3 regions of the Lysinibacillus sp. YS11 genome follow, and region 1 is predicted to be linked to each of the others. Evidence: riboswitches for the same ligand, from Rfam matches in the RefSeq annotation. Region 1 holds a riboswitch; each other region holds the start of a gene.

Region 1 (7,304 bases):
GCCCGTAAATGTTAAATGGTCACGCAATTTTACGATTAAATCCATAGGAGACAGCATTTTTCCTGTTCCTGTTGCTGGACACATGTTTGTACAACGTCCGCATTCTACACAAGAATATAGATCAAGCATTTGCTTTTGTGTGAAGTCCTGTATGCGTCCTACCCCAATAGAAGGCATATCCTCTTCGCTTTCAGCATTTTCACCAGCTTCTTCCAAGGCCTCAAAATCAATTGGTGTTAATGTACCCGTACGATCTAAACGATTCATGTAAACATTAAGTGGACTGACAATTAAGTGGAAATGTTTAGACTGCGGTACGTATACAAGGAATGTTAATAGAATTAAAAGGTGTGCCCACCACATTACATAAAACACACCAGCGGCAACTGATGTAGGTAGGAAGCCAAAAATAGCAGCAATACTTGAAGCAACTGGCTCCGTATAAGTTAATCCCTCACCATGCCAAATTAATCCCATACCATTAGCGATTAATGTAGATACCATTAACCCACCAATGAAAATTAATACAAGGCCGTTTTTCCATCCTCGTTTTAGACGCACTAGCTTTTCAACATAGCGGCGGTAAAATGCCCACACTACCGCGACTAAAATCATTAAAACCACCAGTTCTTGGAAGAATGTAAAGACACCATAGAAAATGCCTAGTGGCAGATGTGACTCTGGTGCTAGTCCTTTCCAAATTAAATCAATGGCCCCTAACTGTACCATCAAAAATCCATAGAAAAACATAACATGTATTAAACCACTCTTTGGATCCTTTAATAGCTTATTTTGACCAAATACATTGACCATAATATAACGAAGTCGTTCTTTAACACTTTCATCAAACTCAACCTTTTTCCCCAATTGCACATACTTATAGCGTGTTTTCAACAGGTAGAAGAACAATCCTACTGCATAAAGCACAACCACGACTGTTAAGACAATGTTAGCAATTAATAATGGACTCATGGTTGGTCCCCCCTTTAGTTTGTCGTAATTTTCTCTCTTTGTGACGAATTTGCTAGTTCAAACAGAAATGTACTTAACTTTATCATTATATTCCTATTCTAATAAATGAGTGAGCATTCAGTCAACATAAAACGGAAATATTTCTGATAATTTTATATTCTTACATTTTACAAGAAAAAAAGCCACCCTGAATTTTTCAAAGTAGCAATTTTTACTTTCCTTAACTATTATACTTAGGGGGATGTCGCATATTCAGTAGACTTTTGAACATCTGCTAAATTGCATACAAACCTATACCGCCCCGTAGCTTAACATCTGGAAATTCATTTTTTGTACAAAAACATTTTTTAAATCAAACTTTATTTTTTAAAAACATTTCCACTGCGAATATATTCAACATCTGCTACGTTTAAGCGAGCATTCACAACACGTGCAGCTGCAAATAAATAATCCGATAAGCGATTTAAATATTTTTGTACAACCTTTGGTACATCTTCAACTTCTTTCATAAGTGTCACCATTTCACGCTCTGCTCGGCGTGCAACCGTGCGTGCAATGTGTAAAGTTGCCGCTGCTGGTGCACCTCCTGGTAAAATAAAACGTTGTAAAGGTGGCGCTTCGTCTGATAAAGCATCTATACGAGCTTCAAGTACTTCAATCGGTTGCTCTGTTAATTTATAATGACGTTCTTTCATCACATTAGCAAGGTCTCCACCAGCATCGAACAACTCATGCTGAATTGTCTCTAGGTCTGTTAAAATATCCTTGAAAAGCGCTTGATCTAATTCACTTACGGCCTTCCCAATAAAGGAATTTAATTCATCAATTGCCCCATATGTTTCCACACGTAAACTATCTTTATCAACCCGTCCTCCAATAAGACTTGTTTTCCCCGTATCGCCTGTTTTCGTGTAAAGCTTCATTTCTCTCATCTCCTAAAACTGGTTTTTATAATTCCTAATCGCCTGAACTGTTGTTTCATAGACACCCTTTGCAATCATTTTACCAACTTCCGTAATTGGGCCACCATACAGCATTTCTTCTCCTTTTTGAGTTGCAGCAATTAACAGACTATCTGTAGCAGTACCTGTTGCAATTGTTCCACTCCGCTCATCACGAATATTTTCTGATTGCAACGCCTTTGTTTTTGCCTCAGTTGCTGTCATCAATGCCTGAAAAAATGCCTCTTCCGATAAACAACCATTAACGATAACCCATGTATTAATAGTACCAATATATGGATCATCTTGTCTTTCATGTACTCGAGATACATCAACTGCATTGCCTACACCAGCTGTTACAGCTACGATTATACTGCCAAAAGGTGCTGAAAATTCATTGATGGCCACTAGAGCTGTTGGTACTGCTGTTAGCATAACAACAGTATTTGTAGATGAAAAATTTTCCCTTTTTAAAAATTCTTTAACTTCTCGTTTCACATCGCTAATGACATAATCACCAGGAACTGAGCGATTTAATAAGCAATTATGCCAGCCAATACCTGGGTTATGAACTGCAGAAGATACGGTCTTCAGAGGAAGCTCTGATTGAAGTTGGATATATTGTTCAGTTATCGTAAAGTGCTCTTTTTTGATGACAGCTCGCTGCTGATAGTCTGTAGCTGCGGGCATCATTGTAATTTGAGGTTTTGGTATTTCAGGGTGAGCATATGTAGTCACCCGTGCTTGATAAACTTCTTCAATTTGGGAGGCAATTAATACTTCATGTGGTGCACCAAGTGCTCTCATTTGTCCGCTTTCCATCAGCAATAATTCATCACAATAAAGAGAGGCTAAATTCATATCGTGTAGTACCATAACGACTGTTAAACCACACTCCATGGCTTCCTTCCGAACCATATCTAAAATTTGACGTTGGTGTGCAATATCAAGATGATTCGTTGGTTCATCCAGCAGTAAGATTTCAGCTGTTTGAGCTAATGCCTGTGCAACAAAAGCTCTTTGTTGTTCACCGCCAGATAAAAATTCCATCGGTGTATGCTCATATCGCTTTACACCTGTTTGAAGCATTGCATGTTGAACTGCCTTCTCATCTTGTGCAGACCAACTCGAGAAAAAGCCTGTTTGATGCGGGTAGCGCCCCAGTGAAACTGCCTCTCTCACACTGTTCGAGAAAGCATTTGCATGAAGCTGTGGTAATACAGCCATTTTTTTCGCCAAAGCACGAGCATTATAAGAAAGAATATTTTGTCCATCAATCGAGACGGTTCCAGCAGTAGCTGGTAAAATACCACTCATTACTTTTAATAATGTGGATTTCCCGCTACCATTCGGCCCTAGAATGCCAAGAATTTTTCCTTTTTCAACAGTAAAACTAATGTCCCTGACGATTGGTACATCTTCATAGCCACCTGATAGATGTTCAACAACAATCATGCCCGTACCCCCTTGCTTCTTCGCTGCTTATAAAAAATATAGGAGAAAACAGGTGCTCCAATAAATGCCGTAATAACACCAATTGGTAGCTCTCTTGGCACAATGATTGTTCGTGCTACTAAGTCGCAAATAATGAGTAATGTTGCACCATTGAAAAAAGATAATGGTAATAAGTGGCGATGATCAGAACCCCAAATCATCCTTGTCATATGCGGCACCACTAATCCTACAAAGCCAATTGTGCCAGAAACCGCTACAGCCGCTCCAGTTAACATGGAGCCACCTGCTAATATCAAATATTTACTGCGCTTTACATTAACACCTAAATGTTTTGCTCGCTCTTCACCATACAACAAGACATTTAATTCTCGTCTTTGTGTCCATAGCATAATTGAACCAACAATCACAAAAGGAATGATCATTTGGACATATGGCCAACCACGCATCGAAACAGAACCAAGTAGCCAGCCTATTACCTGACGTAATTCTTCACCAGATAAGGCAATCATTAATGAAATAAGGGAACCTAAAAAAGAACTAAAAATAACACCTGTTAATATCAACGTTTCCATTTTTAATGAGCGGTCTACGAGTCTAGCAAAGCTCATAACAACTACCATCGTAATGATAGCACCAATCATACTGAAGATTGGCAGCGCATACAAACCGACAACAGGTATAGAAATACTAAAAAAGATCGTTAAAACAGCACCAACAGAAGCCCCTGATGAAACCCCTAGTGTATATGGATCTGCTAATGGATTTTTTAATAAACCTTGGAAAGCTGCTCCAGCAATAGCTAGAGATGCGCCTACTAGTCCCGCTAATAACACGCGAGGCAAACGAATTTTCCAAAAGATATTGGCGGCTGTTTCATCAACCGCCTTATTCCACAATACTTCTAATGGAATATGAACCGAGCCTATCGCTACGCCACACCAGATGCTAATAAGAAGAAGCGTACATGTTAATGTATAGGCTAGTGCTATTTTTTTCACTTAAATACCTCAGGATAGATTGCTTTTGCTAATTCTTCTAGACCTTCAGCTAAACGTGGCCCTTGACGACTTGTCGTACTTTCATCTACCTGCACAATCGCATTATTTTTTACGGCATTAATCGTATCAAAGCCCGCACGTTTTGGTATTTTCGTTAAAATATCTGGTACATAATGATATGTCACCACGATGACATCTGGATTTTTTGCGATAATTTGTTCTGCATCAATTTTATACCAATTATCGCCATCTACAGCTACATTCTCTGCATTGATCATTTCAAGCATCGCGTTCATAAATGTACCATTGCCAGCTGTATAAATATCTGGCTCATCTGATGCTTCAACTAACACTTTTTTGGGTTCAACATCCTTGACTTTAGACAAAACTTCTTCTACTTTTGCCTTCATATTAGCGACAATTTTTTCTGCCTCTGGTAATTTCCCTGTAGCACGTCCAAGTTGCTCAATTGTTGTATATGTTTCATTAAAGTCTTGTGCATTTTTTACAACAAATACTTTCAAACCTGCTGATTCAAGCTGTGCAATAGCCTCTTCTGAAAGAGACATGCTAGATTCGTGTGAAAAAACGATATCTGGTTTTAAGGCAATAATTTTTTCAATATCGTATTCCATACCGCCAACCTTATCCTTCTCAGCTGCCTCTGGCGGATAATCGTCGTTGTCCGTAACACCAACTATTTCATCATTTAAACCTAGTCCAAAAAGGATTTCAGTATTACTTGGAATAAGTGAAACAATTTTCTCAGGAGGTGCTTCAAGTGTAATGTCCTTACCAAGGGCATCTGTTATCGTCATTGGGAATGTTGCTTCATCCACCTGTGCTGTTTCTTGCTGTGTTTGCTGCTCGTTAGATGGCTTGTTATCTTTTGCTTCCTGCCCACAAGCAGCTAGCAAGCCTACTGCTAAAAATGCTGATAATCCTATTTTCCAAAATTTCTTCATGTGAATCCTCCTTCGTTGATCCGTGCGACATTTCGCTTTATTCTACATCAAAATAAAACCCCTCATCTTTGATCGATGAGGGGGCAAAATCGCACCAAAAAAACTGATACAAAATCCACCACCCTATCCTCGTAGGTTGTCATGTCGTTATAAAGGCAGGTCTCCTGGCTAGTGCTACTTGCGATTTTTCAAGCCTTCCCGAAATCTTCAGTGGCATCATTTGAAAAAACTCACACTTACAGTGGCGGGACCGCATCGGAATTACACCGATTTCCCTTTTCACTTTACTTAAGTAAAGAACCTTTATAATATTCAGTTGATTTCATTATACATGAAAATGAAAAAAGTCGCCTCCATTCAAGACGACTCCCCGGCCATTATACAATTTCAGAAAAGTATTGGACTGTTTTCATTTGAGCACCCATTTCTCTTAATGACCATGTCTGCTCTAAATAAACGTCTGCTAGTTTTTCATATTTCCCACCAAATTTATGTGCCCACTCAACCGCTATGACACTTTCATAAAGGTGAGCCATTTTTTCCGCCATACCTTTAGCTTCAAAAGTTTTCGTTGCCTCGTCTAAAGCGCTAAAAATTTGCAGTTTCACAGACATATTCGCCAATTGTTCTTTAACGATTTGTACTAGTGAGCTGTCAGCTAATTTGTCTAATCGTTCCTCCATCTCCTGTACAAACAGTTCATGAGCATGAAACTTATCTACTAAACGAATGAGTTCTAAGGCCAAAATATTAGCCGTCCCCTCCCACACCGTTAACACTTGGGCGTCTCTTAATAAGCGGGGCGTTACAAAGTCTTCTATATAGCCATTACCTCCGTGTAATTCAATTGCCTCACTAGCATAATGAACAGCTTGCTCTGCTGTTTCCTTTTTCATAATGGCAATATATAAACGATTCATAATAAGATCTTGCTGAGTTCCCTGTCCACTTGTCACTTTATCGTATAATTGGATAAGGTCAAAAACTGTCGCTACTTCCACGTGCAACTTAGCTGCAAATTTCCCTAAAGTATCCTGAATCATAGGGTACTGTGTTAAGGGCTTGCCAAATGCATGTCGATTGCTTACATAATGTTTTGCCTCTAAGAAGCCGCGACGCATAATACCAATTGAAGCGACTGCATTACAAATTCTAGAGAGATTTAGTGCTTCTAGCATATAATAAATCCCTTTATTTTGCTCCCCTACAACATAGGCAAGTGTACCATCAAATTCTACCTCACCAGAGGGAACTGCCCGAACGCCTAGCTTATCTTTCAGTCGGCGAATACGTAGATGATTTGTTGTTCCATCTTCTTTGCGCCAAGGAACTGCAAACAATGTTAAGCCTTTGGAACCTGCTGGCGCACCTTCTAGACGTGCCAATACCATCGCTACACCACACATGCCCGCATTTGATGCAAAATATTTTTCACCATATAGACGATAAGCAGTGCCATCCTTTCTCGCCTCCACCACATTTGCACCTACGTCAGAGCCCCCTTGACGTTCTGTTAAAAAGGTCGCACCTTCATATAAATCTGTGTCACCTGTTGCACACACATGTGGTAAAAAACGCTGCTTTACCTCTTCATCTGCATAATGATCTAATAGATAGGCAGTTGCCATTGTCAATGTTACCGGACAATAAAAACCGGGCTCTGCATGTGATAGCAAATAACCTTGTGCAAAGCTATAAACATAATTCCCCTTGTGTCCTAGCTGCGGAATATGCTTGTGTACATAGCCTACAATCCCAGTATTATATGTCTCTTCAATCGTTTTTTTATAGCCATCATTAACCCAAACCTCCGATATCTCTTCACCATAGGCATCATATCTTTGAAGGCGAGGCTCACCCTGTCGATCTGTATGCTTTGCCCTCGTATCAATATCACCTGCACATAGCTCACCAAAATCTGTTAACTCTCGTTGGGCATAGGATAAAAACTCTTTATCTAACATCATTTCTAC
Region 2 (7,304 bases), 2.2 Mb from region 1:
CCGCTCCATTATTTTTTCGCCTGTTCGTCCGCTAAAAGTGAGATGGCATTTAAAGCAGCAACCGTCACTGTACTACCGCCTTTACGACCAACATTTGTAATGTACGGAATCCCTTCTAGTTTAAGCAGCTCTTCTTTTGACTCAGCTGCTGACACAAAACCAACAGGCATACCGATAATTAAATCTGGTTTTGCTAGCCCTTCTTTAATTAATCGAATCAATTCCAGCAATGCAGTTGGTGCATTACCAATGGCATAAATACCACCTTCATGTAATTTTGATGCCTTTTGCATCGAAATAATGGCACGTGTTGTATTTTGTTTTTTCGCTTCTATTGATACATCTTCATCCGCAATATAGCAATGCAAATCACCACCATGTTTTTGGAAACGCTTTTTACCAGAGCCACTTTCAATCATTTGCACATCTGCAATGACATGACGTCCTGCAAGAATAGACTTGATACCCGCTTCAATAGCACCTGGTGTAATGATGACACTACGACCTAGCTCGAAATCAGCTGATGCATGGATAATGCGACGTACAACTTTCCATTCATCTTCTGAGAAGTCATGCTCGCCCATTTCCTCTGCAATAATAGAGAAACTGTAATCGTAAATTTTATCTGGGTCTACCGTTAATGGTTTAAAATCTGTTTTAAAATCCATGGAAAATGCCTCCTAAATTGTATGTTCAACAGCCTGTAATACTTCTTCAAATGTTGAATATTGTTGGCCGTACTGTATATTTGGTCGTGCAATAAGAATCGTTTCAATCTGGCATGCGAGAGCTGCCTCTAGCTTCTCATCAACTGAGCCCACTTTACCGCTTTCCTTGGTAATCATCAATGTCACTCCGTATTGACGAAATAGAGCTTCATTTAATTCCTTTGAAAACGGACCTTGAATAGCCACAATATCTCGCTGCGCCACGCCAAGTGCCTCACATTTTTCCATATTATCCAGTCGTGGAAGCATACGAGCGATTACTCTTGTGTTTTCTAAGCCCTGTAAAACCCTTGTAAATGTAGCGAGTGTTTTACTACCTGTCGTTAGCATAATGACACCGCGTTTTTCTGCAGCTAGCTGAGCTGCCTCCTCATAATCCTTTACAACAGTAATCAAAGGATGGGCATAATGTTCATGAGCTCTTTCATAGCGAATATAAGGAATCTTTGCCTGCTTTGCCGCTGCCATCGCATTTTTAGAGGCTTCCTCCGCAAATGGATGAGAAGCATCTACCACCAATTGATAGCCCTGCTCTGTCATGATGGTCGCCATTTCCTCAGCTGTCAGTCTACCGATTAAATGTGGCAGGCCAACGTCAGCAAGACTAGAGGCTGCCGACTCAGTGACGACCGTAGCGGTTACCGCATAACCTGCACGTTGTAATGCTAGGGCTAGATCCCTTGCATCACTTGTCCCTGCTAACATGAAAATCATTTTACCGGCTCCTCTTCATGATGATGGTGATGGTCATGGTCATGATGGTCATGCCCATGATCGTGATCGTGATGGTCGTGATGATGATGCGCATGTCCATGATCGTGATCGTGATCATGATGGTGATGATGATGTGCATGTCCATGTACTGCCGCATAGGCGCGATAATCTTCTAGATCTTGCATACCTGTTGATGTACCGTTGATTGCCTGTTCAATACGCTCTAATAAAACATTTTGTAACCGTTCATGGTAGCCAAAATAGTTAGCAATTTGAATATCACAATCTGGATAAAGTTCATTAAACTTCTCACACATGCCATGCATGCGTTCCATCAAAATGCCTGTGAATAAAAAGTATGGTAACATGATGATTTTTTTTGCACCTAGTTTGACACAACGTTCAATTCCTTCTTCAACTCGTGGATCTGTGACACCCATAAAAGCACTTTCTACGTATTTTACGGGTAGTTTTTCCCATAAGAGTCGCGTAATTTTATAAAAATCACCATTAGCAGATGGATCACTGCCACCTCGTGCAATCAATAAAATCGCTGTGTCTTCCTGCTCTTGTTCTGAATTAAAGCCAATTTCAGCTAGGCGATCTTGTAAAATGGCAAAGATTTCATCATGGATACCAATTGTTTGACCATATGTGAAGGTAATCGCTGGATAATGCTCACGCGCATGCTCGATTTCCGCTGGAATATGCAGCTTTGAATGGCCTGCATGCAGTAAAATGATTGGAATTACATGTACCTCTGTAGCTCCCTTTTTCACACAGTTTGTAATACCTTCTTCGATGTTAGGTGAAGCAAATTCAAGGAAACAAGTTTCCACTAAAAATTGTTCATCAATACGCGGTGTCATTTGTTCGATAAATGTACGAACCTCATCATTTCCTGCTGCTAAACGGCTCCCATGGCCGACAAATAAAATAGCTTTCATCTCTCTACTCCTTACTAGTCGCCGCACGGAGCTGGCTCTACTTTTATTTTGGAAGACATATCTTGATACGTAAAATGCAGTATCTTTTTCACACGTTTAAAATATTTAAACAAGCGTTCATTTGGATGAGCATTTGCTTTATATTCTTCAATAATATCTGTAATGAGTGGAATCAGTTGCTCAGGCTCCAGCCCTTCTACAACAGGCTGTGCTGCGTGTGCTGTACGACCGACTGGTTTTGCTCCAATAAAGACATCGAATTTACTTTTGCGGTAGACGATGCCAATATCATCAAATACAGCCCGATAACAGGCCATACCACAGCCATTAAAGCCAATATTTAATGTCTTCGGTAAGGACATACCGCCTAGTTTTTCTTGTATTTCCTCTGCATATGGTATTGAATCAGCCTTTTCACCGTAGCAAAAATCACAAGCCTTCAGTGATAACACATCACCAATCGGGGCTAATAAAAACCCTACTTCCTGTAATTTCTCTGTGATCTGTTCAGGGGCAGTCGTTGGTATTTTCAAATGAATTTGATGATCTGGTGTGTATTCCATCGTCCCCTCATCCCCAACGACCTCCGCTAACGTCATCATTTGCTGGGGAGTAAAAAACTTATTGGCTACACCAGGACTTACTGCTAATTCAAAAATAGATTCTATTTTTTGCTGTACAAGCTTCGGTGTTACTTTGACTGCGCTTGTCCCTTTTACCATTGCAAGTGCCGCTGTAGCCATTTCAAGAGCTGTTTTTTTCGGCTTTGGCGTAACGGCTATACTGGGTTTATTAAAGCGCCCTGCATTAGGGTCAGCCGTAAAGTCATTTCGCGCTGTTCCCGTCTCTTGGTTCATTGCCCAAGGTTCATTTTCTTCGCGTAAACGTTGATGTGGACGTAATGGCTGTTTCTCTTCACCCAGGGTATATTTACGTTGGTAACCGCGGGGCGTAATCATCTTATTGTCATAGAAAAATGTTGACGAATTCCCGATAATGACAGTTGTCAACATACCAATATCATGTTCTAGCATTTCTGCTAGTGTTGTCATGGTCACTTCTTGACGTTCTCGATAGGCACTTTTCACAAGCCCTACTGGTGTGTCTGGCGAACGATATTCTAAGAGTATTCGTTGAGCCTCGACAATTTGTCTTGTTCGACGTCCACTTTTAGGATTGTATAAAGCAATGACAAAGTCCGCCATTGCAGCTGCCTCGACACGCTTTGCAATTAAATTCCAAGGTGTTAGATGGTCACTCAAACTGATTGTACAAGCATCGTGCATAATAGGTGCACCAAGTATGCTAGCGCATGAATTAATCGCAGAAATCCCAGGAACAATTTCTACTTCAATTCCTGTTGCTTCTGTCCAGCCTAGCTCAATTAACACCTCATAGACTAAACCCGCCATGCCATAGACGCCTGCATCACCACTCGAAATTACTGAGACGATGCTCCCTGCTTCGGCTTGACGAACGGCTTCCTGTGCACGCGACACTTCTTCTGTCATGCCTGTACTAACAATCGATTTTGCACTTACTAAATCTTGAATCAGCTCTACATAGGTTTTATAGCCTATAATCATATCACTTTGTTGTAAAGCCTCTACTGCACGTGTCGTAATATGCTTAAAATCTCCAGGTCCAAAGCCTACTACGAAAATTTTTCCTTTTTGCGCCATGTTGTTACCCCTCTTTCACCTTTTCGATCCCTTTAATGGCAGTTGTTTGAGCAGTACGCTGTAATGTACCTTCACGAAGTGTAAAGACATGTTCGTTGTATAAGGATTCATGATGTAAATCTTGTACTAGTGTTCTAGCATGCTCTGTTGATGGCACACGATACCAGTTTCCTTGAGGATAAGCGATTACCACACAAGCATCCTTGCAGCGTCCATTACAGCGCGTTCTTGTCGTATGTATTTCCTGATCGAGTGCTTGCCGCTGTATCTCATCTCGAATGGCTAAGGTAATTTCCTCCCCATCCTTTTTCATGCAGCTACTGCCATTGCAAATAAAGAGATGTGTTTTCATCCCCTCTAAATTCCAAGTTGTCATCTTCTGTCTCCCCTCATTTGCTTTTTGGAAAAAGAAAAACCTTTACTCTATAACGAAGAGTAAAGGTTTTGTAGAAGCCAAATAAAAACGAATAGAATGAAATACAGGTACCCGCTTTCGCTTCAACTTCTCCCTCCGAAAAGTTTGCATGCACAATCAAATAAGCAGGTTTCCTGACTTAAGCTTCATTTTACTGTCGCACCTTCCCAAGTTTGTACCAGTGGCTTTGCGATTTCATCAGCTATTACAGTAGCGGGGGCTGTATTGGATTTTCACCAATTTCCCTATTATCTCGAGCTATTCGAGCACTTATTGACGTTTTATATGAAATTTTTAGTAGAATTTTAAATAGAAAACTGTCTTTATCATATCTTATTATTTTAAAATTTCAATATTTCTTTAAAAATTTATGACAAATTTATCAATTTTGAATGGAACTAGGTATGAAATTTATACAATCTATATAATTTGCGCACAAAATTTTATCAGAATATTCACCGTTGACCTTTAATTTAAAAAATTTCATAAAAGGTATAGCATATTTATGGAAATTCATGTTACACTTTGTCGTGAAATCTCACAATTTGAATGTTTTTCGGTGCAAAGTGCTTGTCATTTTGCTTAAAAGGGAAGCCGGTTTGAGTCCGGCGCGGTCCCGCCACTGTAATAGGGAGCTTTATAGAATATGTCACTGTCCAACGGATGGGAAGACCTATAAAGCATTGAACTAGAGCCAGGAGACCTGCCGAAAAATAAGTGATCGTTTCAACCTACGAGGATAGGTGTGCGGCTTAGCAGATGAGACTGTTATTTGCTTTTTTAGCTATGCACTTTTCCACCTAAGGAGAAGTGCTTTTTTTAATTACGCACGCAATATTCTAAAAATCTATTAAATAGTTAGGAGGAAAGCTTTTTGAAATTATCATGGTGGAAACTTAGTTATTTTTTACTGGCCTTTTTAATCGTGCCAAAACGTGCCTTTGCCATGCATATCATGGAAGGTTTTTTACCAATCGAATGGGCTATTTTTTGGTGGGTGATCTCTATCCCATTTATCATTCTAGGATTGCGTTCTATTCGAAAAACCATTGATGAAAATCCTGAAACAAAAATGCTTTTGGGGCTTTCAGGAGCCTTTGCCTTTGTGCTATCCGCCCTAAAAATCCCTTCAGTTACAGGTAGTTGCTCTCACCCAACTGGTGTAGGACTTGGGACAGTACTCTTTGGCCCTCTAGCAATGAGTGTAATTGGAACAATCGTTTTATTATTTCAATCTTTATTATTAGCTCATGGAGGAATTACAACTTTAGGGGCTAATGCCTTTTCTATGGCTATTGTTGGTCCTTTTATTGCTTACTTTGTCTTTAAAGGGGCTCAAAAAGTAGGGTTGTCATTTTCACTAGCCATATTCTTTGCAGCTATGCTTGGTGATTTAGGTACATACATTGTGACTTCTGTACAACTAGCACTAGCCTTTCCTTCAGAGGTTGGAGGCTTTATGGCATCCTTTACAAAGTTTGCAGGTATTTTTGCCTTAACTCAAATTCCTTTAGCAGTGAGTGAAGGAATTTTAACGGTCATTGTGATGAATTTCTTGAAAAAATACAATGTTAGCGAATTAAAAACGTTACGTGTTTTCTCAACAAAGGAGGCACATTAACAAATGAAAAAAAATTTATTGTTATTAGCAATTGTTGTGTTGTTAGCCATCATTCCCTTATTCATACAAAAAGGTGCTGAATTTGGTGGTGCTGATGGAGAAGCAGAAGCAGCTATTGGTGAAATCAATGCGGAATATGAACCATGGTTTGAAAGTCTATGGGAGCCACCAAGTGGTGAAATCGAAAGCTTATTATTCGTGCTACAGGCAGCTATAGGAGCTGGCTTTATTGGCTACTTCATCGGCTATATGCGTGGCAAACACAAAGAAGGTTAACCATTATGTTACTCATTGATAAGTATGCCTATCTGAATAAGCTAGCGTCCGTTCATCCGCTAGAAAAAATGATATTTTCACTTGGACTACTTCTCATAACGCTCATCATGAGAGATGAACGACTTTCACTCATTACATTTTTTGTAATGAGTGCTTTTATCATTTTAGGTGCAAAAATTCCGCTTGCATACTACGGCAAATTATTATTGCTACCTAGCTTTTTCTTATTAACAAGTCTCGTATCTATTTTACTTTCCTTTACATCATCAACGAATGCACTCCCTGCCCATATTTGGTCGTTTACATTTAGGAATTGGACTGTCTTTATTGGGAATGCAAGTGTGTTAGCAGCGCAACAGCTGTTCTTTATTGTCCTTGGAAGCATTAGTTGTTTATACTTTTTAATTCTAACCACTTCCGTACAAGGAATATGTTATGTGCTACGACAATGGCGACTCCCCTCTTTATTAGTGGAGCTCGTCGAACTAACCTATCGTTTTATTTTTATGTTTTTAGAAAGTATGCAAAATATACATCTCGCCCAACAAGCACGTCTTGGCTATCATTCACCGATGCAATGGCTACGCTCTGTCTCCATGCTTATTGTGGCATTATTTGTGGAAATGTTTCAGCGTAGCCGAGAGCTCAACAATGCCATGCAATCACGTGGAGGCGATGCCGTCTACTGGCAAGAGATGGGCTCTTATAGCAAGAAAAATTGGCTAGGCATGGCAGCTATTTTACTAGTCCTCATCGTATATGGAGGGTATTTTACATGACAGCATTTTATTTTGAACTCAACCAATTATCTTATGCCTATGCGGATGGTACGAAGGCGTTGTCAGATATTACATTAGACATTCCAAAAGGTAAAAAAATCGCCATACTCGGACATAATGGCGCAGGAAAATCGACTTTATT
Region 3 (7,304 bases), 1.1 Mb from region 1:
TCAGTCATTTTTATTGACATTATTTTTCTTATTCTATAACATAATAATTAAGTAAGGCAGAAGTGAGGGATTGCATGTCAAAAGAAGAAAAAATTATTCAAGCTGCCATTGAGGTTTTTCGAGAAAAAGGTATAGAAAAAACAAAAGTTTCAGATATCGTTAAAGCTGCTGGGATCGCTCAAGGAACATTTTATCTTTATTTCCCATCACGCCTTTCTGTGATGCCTGCTATTGCAAAAAATATGGTAGAAAGAATTATTGCTACCTTAGATGAAGGTATTTCAAGTCATAAGCCCTTTGAACAGCAACTTGAAGAGGTTGTGGAAATGGTTTTCTTAATCACGAAAGATTATGGAGATATCGTTGCACTTATTTATGCAGGTATTGCGCAAACTGAGCATTTAAAAGAATGGGAAAATATATATGCACCCTATTATGACTGGATGAGTCATTTCTTATTATCTGGCCAGCAACAGGGAATGATACGTGATTCAATTGACCCAACACGTTCTGCTAAACTGATGATTGGTCTAATTGAATCTGCTGCTGAACAAATTTATTTATTTGATGATAGCAAGGACGAAACAATGAAATTGCTCAAGCTTGAGCTTATAGACTTCCTATCTCACGCACTTGGCCTACGTCACCCATAAAAGTGACGTTCTCTTTTATCCTGAAAATGACTGAATGTCAGTCATTATATTACCTAATAGAAAGGATTTTATTGATGAAAAAAGAATGGATGTACGTCGTTTTAACAAGTTTATTTGAATTGCTTTGGGTATTTGGCTTTAACGTAGCAAGCTCATGGTGGCATTGGATAATTATTGTGACAATCATTGCTATAGATTTTCATTTCTTATCGAAGGCTTGTGAGAGCTTACCTACTGGTACAGTCTACGCTATTTTCGCCGGAGCAGGTGCAATCGGTACCACATTAATGGATATTTTCATTTTCGAAGGAGAATTTAATGCCATTAAAGGACTGTTCATGATTATTTTATTATTAGGTGTGATTGGTCTAAAATTAGCGGATAATTCCTCTAAAGAGCAGGTGCAAACGAAAGGAGAGAATGTATAATGGGTTGGGTACTTATTATCTTAGCTGCATTGTCTGAAATTATAGGTGTGATTGGCTTACGCTTCTATAGTCAGCATAAAACATTACGAAACTTAATGTTATATATTGGTGGTTTTGGTGTGTCCTTTGCCCTTTTATATGCATCCTTCAACTATTTGCAGTTAAGTATTGCCTATGTTGTTTGGGTAGGAATTGGTACTGTTGGAGCTGTACTCGTAAATATCATTTTCTTTGGCGAATCCAAAAATCTATCACGTATTATCAGTATCATAGCAATTATCGTAGGTGTAGCAGGCTTAAAAGCAGTATCTTAATGGCTTTACAATATAGGACGCCACTCTTAAATCGGAGGCGTCCTGTATTCATCTTATTTAAAATGGCATGACGAAGAATGGGAGTAATTAAGATAAAAATTCATAAATACCATCCGCGATAAATTCTGCAGGTCCACGCATCCAGATATGATCATTGTCAGCCCATCGTATGACTAAGTCACCGCCACTAAGTTGGACTACTATCTCTTCTCCCTTCTGACAAAAACCATTTAATATAGCAGCCACTACCGCTGCACAAGCACCTGTCCCACATGCCTCTGTTATACCCGAACCTCGTTCCCAAACGCAGCATTTTAATGCCTTCTCATGAACAACCTCTACAAACTCAACATTGCAACGATAAGGAAATCTCATATCGTTTGCTATAATACCGCCTAATGTTCTTAATGGTGCTTGCTCGATCGCATTCACAAAAACTACAGTATTCGGATTGCCCAAAAACAAAGCAGTTACCAAAAGAGATTGTTGGGGTAAAGGAAATATCTCATTGATGACAAGCTCATTTGGGTTTCCTAACATCGGAATGTCTTTGCGCAATAAGAGAGGTTTGCCCATATCGACAATCACTTCTATTACACGATTTTCTTGCACCACTACCTGTGCCAGCATAATCCCGGATTTCGTTTCAATCGTAATTAGCTCTTGTCGTACAATGTGACGTTCAAAAATATACTTAGCAACACAGCGAAGACCGTTACCACAATTTGTCCCCTCAGATCCATCTTTATTAAATACACGCATACCACAGTCAGCAATTTTAGAGGGTTGGATAATAATCAATCCATCTGAGCCAATACCAGTATGGACATTGGCCATTTTTTGAGCCAATTCACAAAAGATATCTTCCTTGTAATCATGTTGGAAAAGATCAAGGTAGATATAGCTGTTGCCAATACCATGCATTTTCGTAAAGGCTATTTGCATACAGTCACTCCTTAAAGGATGTTTTATGTATCTAATAGAAGATGACACTTTTCTATATTTGGCTAAACCCCTTCGTGAACTGTTCAGGAACATATGTAAGATACGGCTTCCCTGTCATTGGATGTATTTGAATATCCGCAAAAACACCAAATACATCTTGCAGCACTGTTGGCGTAAGTACTTCCTCTGGTGTACCATGACAAACTATTCGCCCTTGCTGTAAAACGTAAATTTGATCGCAATACATAGCAGCAATATTCAAATCATGTAAAGCTGCTACTACGGTTAAATGCAAAGTCTGAATTAAATCCATAAGTTGAAGTTGATGTTGAATATCTAAATGATTCGTCGGCTCATCTAATATTAATATCTGTGCTTGTTGAGCGAGTGCCCTTGCAACCATGACACGTTTTTTCTCGCCACCAGAAAGTGAACTAAAGCTTCGTTTCTCTAAATGCGATATGCCCGTTTGCCTAAGAGCCTCTTTAACAATTTGAAAATCTTTCTCTTGATCAAGCTCTAACAGCTTTTTATGTGGGGTTCTTCCCATACTGACTAGATCATGCACAGTGAAATCAAATAATACGGGTGTCTCTTGGCTTACAACAGCCAAATTTTTCGCAATTGCTTTGCTTGATTGCTTTAATATATCTTGCTCATTTAATACTACCGATCCACTTTCAGGTTTTAGGAGACGATACATATTTTTTAACAATGTTGATTTTCCGCTCCCATTAGGACCAATTAATCCAACAAATTGCTTTTCTTTTATTTGAATGCTTACATCATGCAGTATACGCTGATCGTAAATGGAGAATGATACTTTTTTCGCTTCTAATGTCATGGAAGTTAATCTCCTTCACCGAAAGAATAGTTGTTACGACGGAGAAGCCAAATGAAAAATGGTCCTCCACAAAAAGCTGTAATAATACCAATTGGCATTTCCTGAGGAGCAATAATAATTCGAGCAAAGGCATCTGCCCACACTAAGAATATTCCACCTATTAAAGCACTGATAGGTATTACGTATTTATAGTTTGAGCCCACAATTAAACGCACAATATGGGGAATAATCAATCCCACAAATCCTATAGAACCACTAACTGCGACAAGCACACCTGTTAATAGAGATACTAGTAGTATTAACTGAATACGGAATTGCTGAAGATTAACGCCTAATGTCACTGCCGCCTCTTCTCCTAGTAATAATAAATTTAAATTGCGATAGTGTAGCCACAGTAGCCCAAATACAACCAAGAATACGAAAGCTGGAATCACAATATTATTCCATTTGGCTCCAGCTAAACTACCTAGCATCCAAAACATAACAGCCTTTAAGGCCCCTTCTTGCTTTGACATCATTAAAATAAAGTTAGAGATAGCCGTTAAGATAAAGGACACAGCCATGCCTGCCAATAGCAAGCGGAAAATAGAGACACGCCCCCCAACACGTGATAAGAAAAAGACAAGTGCAATGGCAAGTAATGAACCGAGGAATGCGGATATTGAAAGAGCGTAAATACCTAAAAATGAAAAGGCTCCTAAAATAATCACAGAAGTAGCTCCGACAGCTGCCCCTGAAGAAATCCCTAGAATATACGGGTCTGCAATAGAATTACGTACTAGTGCCTGAATGGCTGCCCCTGCAATAGCTAACCCCGCTCCTACTATCACAGCTAGCAAAACACGAGGTGCTCTTATTTGCCAGATGATGATTTCCTGAGAGCGACTCCAATCTTGCTCGATCGAATTTTGTATAAAAGGAATTTTAGAAAGAATAACTTTCCATACATATAACGGTGTAACTGAAACTGAGCCAACCATTACAGCAAAGGTCATTGAAACAATTAATACCATGAAAAGTACGAAGGAAAATAACATAAATTTTTTATTCATCTGTTTTAAACTCCTACTGAATATTGATGAATGAAGCAATAAAAAAAGGTATCCCATGCGAAAATGCGCATAGAAATACCCAAGATTAAACAAAGTCAGAAAAATATCCAGCTATTGTCCGTAATTGCTTGCATCCTCGTGGGCATTACAGGTATTACTAAATGGCAGGTCTCCTGGCTTCGATTCACTATCCTATAATTGCCTTCCCATTCTTAAACAGTGGCAAATCATATTATAGGATTCCTCGTTACAGTTGCGGGACAGCGTCGGACTTCCACCGACTTCCCTTTTAAGTGACATTCAAAATGTCACACCAATAGTATTTGAAGTTATAAAATTGTGACGGTTCTATCATACATTTTTATAGATAGATAGTCTACTTCAATTTAATCCAACAATTGAGTTAACTTATTTAAATAATAAGGTTGACACAAATACATTCGTTTTTTACACTAGCAGTAATAACTTATAAAACGAGGTGAAATCATGGCAACTGTTACACAACATAGTCACCATAAGTTAAGAACTGTTGACATTACCTACATTGGATTATTTACAACGTTAATGATGGTGGGTGCTAATATCACTTCCTTTGCACCTTTTATGGTAGTTGGTGGTGTACCCATTACGCTTCAAACCTTCTTTGCAATTTTAGCAGGGCTTATTCTTGGTAGTAGAAAAGGTGCGCTTGCCTGCACAATTTATATGTGCGTAGGATTGGCAGGAGCTCCTGTCTTTGCTCGTTTCGGGGGTGGAATTGGCCAAATTTTAAGCCCTACCTTTGGGTTTATTATTACTTTTATATTTGCGGCATTTGTTGCGGGGTTAATCGTAGAACGAAGCGGAACAAAGAAAAGTTTTATCGTAGCTGCTTTGGTAGCAACGGCTATAAATTATTTGATAGGAACAAATTGGATGTTTTTTGCCTATAAGCTATGGGCAAGTGCGCCAGAGAATTTTTCATATAAGCTCGCTTGGCTTTGGATGATTCCTCCACTACCAAAAGATATTATTTTAGCTATTTTTGCTGGTATCTTCGCCCATAGATTACAAAAAACATTGAAGATCATGCCTATTCAATAGCATATCTCCCCGCCAGACTAAAGAAATGTTTTTCATAGGTTATATCCATCGTTTCTGCACATTTATTTGCTACATTAGGAGCACATAGTGAGGAGGATATCATATGAAATTCAATAAAAGATGGTCAGTCGGACTATTATCAGTAGTCGCTCTAATTAGTTTATCGGCTTGTACAGAGGATCAAACAAATCCTGCGTCCACTTCTAATGAAGCTGCTGAAGAAATGGATCATTCTACAATGAACCATTCAAGTTCTGGCGAAGTACCAGTAACGTTAAAAAAAGCTGAAAATCCGAAATTTCCTATAGGAAGCACAGCCATTATTACAGATGGACATATGGAAGGTATGAAAGGGGCCGAAGCAACAATAGTAGGTGCCTATACTACAACTGCCTATGTTATTTCCTATGAGCCTACAACTGGTGGAAAGCGAATAGAAAAGCATAAGTGGGTAATTCATGAAGAATTAATTGACCCACAAGAAGCACCACTGGCTCCTGGAACAGAAGTAAAAACGGACGCAACACATATGGAAGGTATGGAAAATGCGACTGTCCTTATTGACGAGGCTGTGCAAACAACTGTATATATGGTTGATTATACTTCCACTACAAGTGGTGAAGCTGTAACAAATCATAAATGGGTAACAGAAGAAGAGCTTAGTCCAAAATAATAGAAATAACCTCTACCTTCAATTCTGGTAGAGGTTAATTTCTAGCTTTTATGTTCCATTTGCTTTCTCTTTGCAGACTTATGCCATTTATAGCCGATGCCCCAAACGGTTTGCAAGTAATCATCCGCCGGAAAACCACTTTTTCTTAATTTTTCTCGTAAATTACGTACATGTGAATCAATGGTACGATCTTCAATCGTTACATCATATCCCCAAACGGCATGTATAAGGTGTTCTCTAGAAAATGCTCTATTTTGATAATCTAAAAATAGGGCGAGCATGGCAAATTCCTTTGGTGTTAATGGAATTGCCTTATGCTGAAAATATACTTCAAAGGACTCTCTATCTAAACAAAGCCCTTCAAAGTTAATCACTTTTTCTTCAGATATCGTTCTTCTTAATACAGCATGTATGCGTGCTAACAATTCTTCCTCATCAAAAGGCTTTAAAACGTAGTCATCAGCACCAAGATTTAAACCTTTTACAATATCAGCGTGTTCTCCTTTTGCAGTAAGCATAATGATAGGAACATCCCAAAACTTCCTAATTTCCTGGCAAACCTGCCACCCATCCATCTCTGGCATCATTATATCCAAAAGAACTAAATCCACATGCTCTTCTTCTAAAAAATCCAATGCCTCTTGTATAGAAGACATTGCTCTACAATTAAATAGTGGTTCCAAATAAAGGGTTAATAAATCTAACATTCTTGGTTCATCATCAATGCATAAAATCGTTTTCATTCATTTCTACTCCTTTAAATGATAATTCAAAAGTAGTCCCTTTATTTATTTCACTTCTAACCTTTATTTCTCCCCCATGTGCTTGTACTAGCTCCTTGACAATAGCAAGCCCAAGTCCAGATCCACCTAAAGCACGACTACGTGATTTTTCCACTCGATAAAACCGATCAAAAATATACGGTAAATCCTTCTTTGGAATTCCTTTCCCTGTGTCTTCAACGATGATGCTTAAAATTCCACTGTCTTGTTTTACAGTGACTGTAGTCATATCTCCTGGTGCACAATAGATTAATGCATTATTTAATAGATTAATCAGAATTTGCTCAAGTCTTGCTTCATCTGCACATAGTGTTAAGCCATTATCACAACGTACAACTAAATAGATACCTTTATCTTGAAAAGCGGGACTTAATTTTTCTTCAATGCTTGTAAAAAACGGCTCTAAATGTAAGCAATGTTTTTCAATTACAAATGAGTTTTCATCCATTTTCGCTAAATCAAATAAATCTTTGATTAATCTAGAAAGTCTATTTGTTTCTTCTATTATAATAGCTAAATACTTTTGACGA

Evidence for each region. A riboswitch is a leader RNA that binds a small molecule or an ion and turns the genes downstream of it on or off. The one in region 1 is predicted to bind cobalamin.
Region 2: another riboswitch for cobalamin. It lies ahead of LBYS11_RS13885 ((2Fe-2S) ferredoxin domain-containing protein); the one in region 1 lies ahead of LBYS11_RS02655 (ABC transporter substrate-binding protein).
Region 3: another riboswitch for cobalamin. It lies ahead of LBYS11_RS20345 (FecCD family ABC transporter permease); the one in region 1 lies ahead of LBYS11_RS02655 (ABC transporter substrate-binding protein).

The regions. Positions count from the first base shown of each region.
Region 1 covers NZ_CP026007.1:567,651-574,954, reverse strand. Annotated here, with positions in the region: gene LBYS11_RS02675 (heterodisulfide reductase-related iron-sulfur binding cluster) at 1-972, opposite strand, end outside; gene LBYS11_RS02670 (cob(I)yrinic acid a,c-diamide adenosyltransferase) at 1,332-1,895, opposite strand; gene LBYS11_RS02665 (adenosylcobinamide amidohydrolase) at 1,908-3,368, opposite strand; gene LBYS11_RS02660 (FecCD family ABC transporter permease) at 3,365-4,366, opposite strand; gene LBYS11_RS02655 (ABC transporter substrate-binding protein) at 4,363-5,331, opposite strand; cobalamin riboswitch at 5,468-5,651, opposite strand; gene LBYS11_RS02650 (acyl-CoA dehydrogenase family protein) at 5,709-7,304, opposite strand, start outside.
Region 2 covers NZ_CP026007.1:2,787,078-2,794,381, forward strand. Annotated here, with positions in the region: gene LBYS11_RS13860 (cobalt-precorrin-5B (C(1))-methyltransferase) at 1-9, opposite strand, end outside; gene LBYS11_RS13865 (precorrin-8X methylmutase) at 9-668, opposite strand; gene cobK (precorrin-6A reductase) at 681-1,442, opposite strand; gene LBYS11_RS13875 (sirohydrochlorin chelatase) at 1,439-2,389, opposite strand; gene cobJ (precorrin-3B C(17)-methyltransferase) at 2,404-4,071, opposite strand; gene LBYS11_RS13885 ((2Fe-2S) ferredoxin domain-containing protein) at 4,076-4,447, opposite strand; cobalamin riboswitch at 4,593-4,775, opposite strand; cobalamin riboswitch at 5,027-5,212, shown strand; gene LBYS11_RS13890 (energy-coupling factor ABC transporter permease) at 5,361-6,107, shown strand; gene LBYS11_RS13895 (energy-coupling factor ABC transporter substrate-binding protein) at 6,111-6,383, shown strand; gene cbiQ (cobalt ECF transporter T component CbiQ) at 6,389-7,162, shown strand; gene LBYS11_RS13905 (energy-coupling factor ABC transporter ATP-binding protein) at 7,159-7,304, shown strand, end outside.
Region 3 covers NZ_CP026007.1:4,054,261-4,061,564, forward strand. Annotated here, with positions in the region: gene LBYS11_RS20320 (TetR/AcrR family transcriptional regulator) at 75-653, shown strand; gene LBYS11_RS20325 (DMT family transporter) at 728-1,081, shown strand; gene LBYS11_RS20330 (DMT family transporter) at 1,081-1,395, shown strand; gene dapF (diaminopimelate epimerase) at 1,483-2,340, opposite strand; gene LBYS11_RS20340 (heme ABC transporter ATP-binding protein) at 2,393-3,184, opposite strand; gene LBYS11_RS20345 (FecCD family ABC transporter permease) at 3,190-4,236, opposite strand; cobalamin riboswitch at 4,382-4,569, opposite strand; gene LBYS11_RS20350 (biotin transporter BioY) at 4,723-5,319, shown strand; gene LBYS11_RS20355 (YdhK family protein) at 5,423-5,992, shown strand; gene LBYS11_RS20360 (response regulator transcription factor) at 6,034-6,735, opposite strand; gene LBYS11_RS20365 (sensor histidine kinase) at 6,713-7,304, opposite strand, start outside.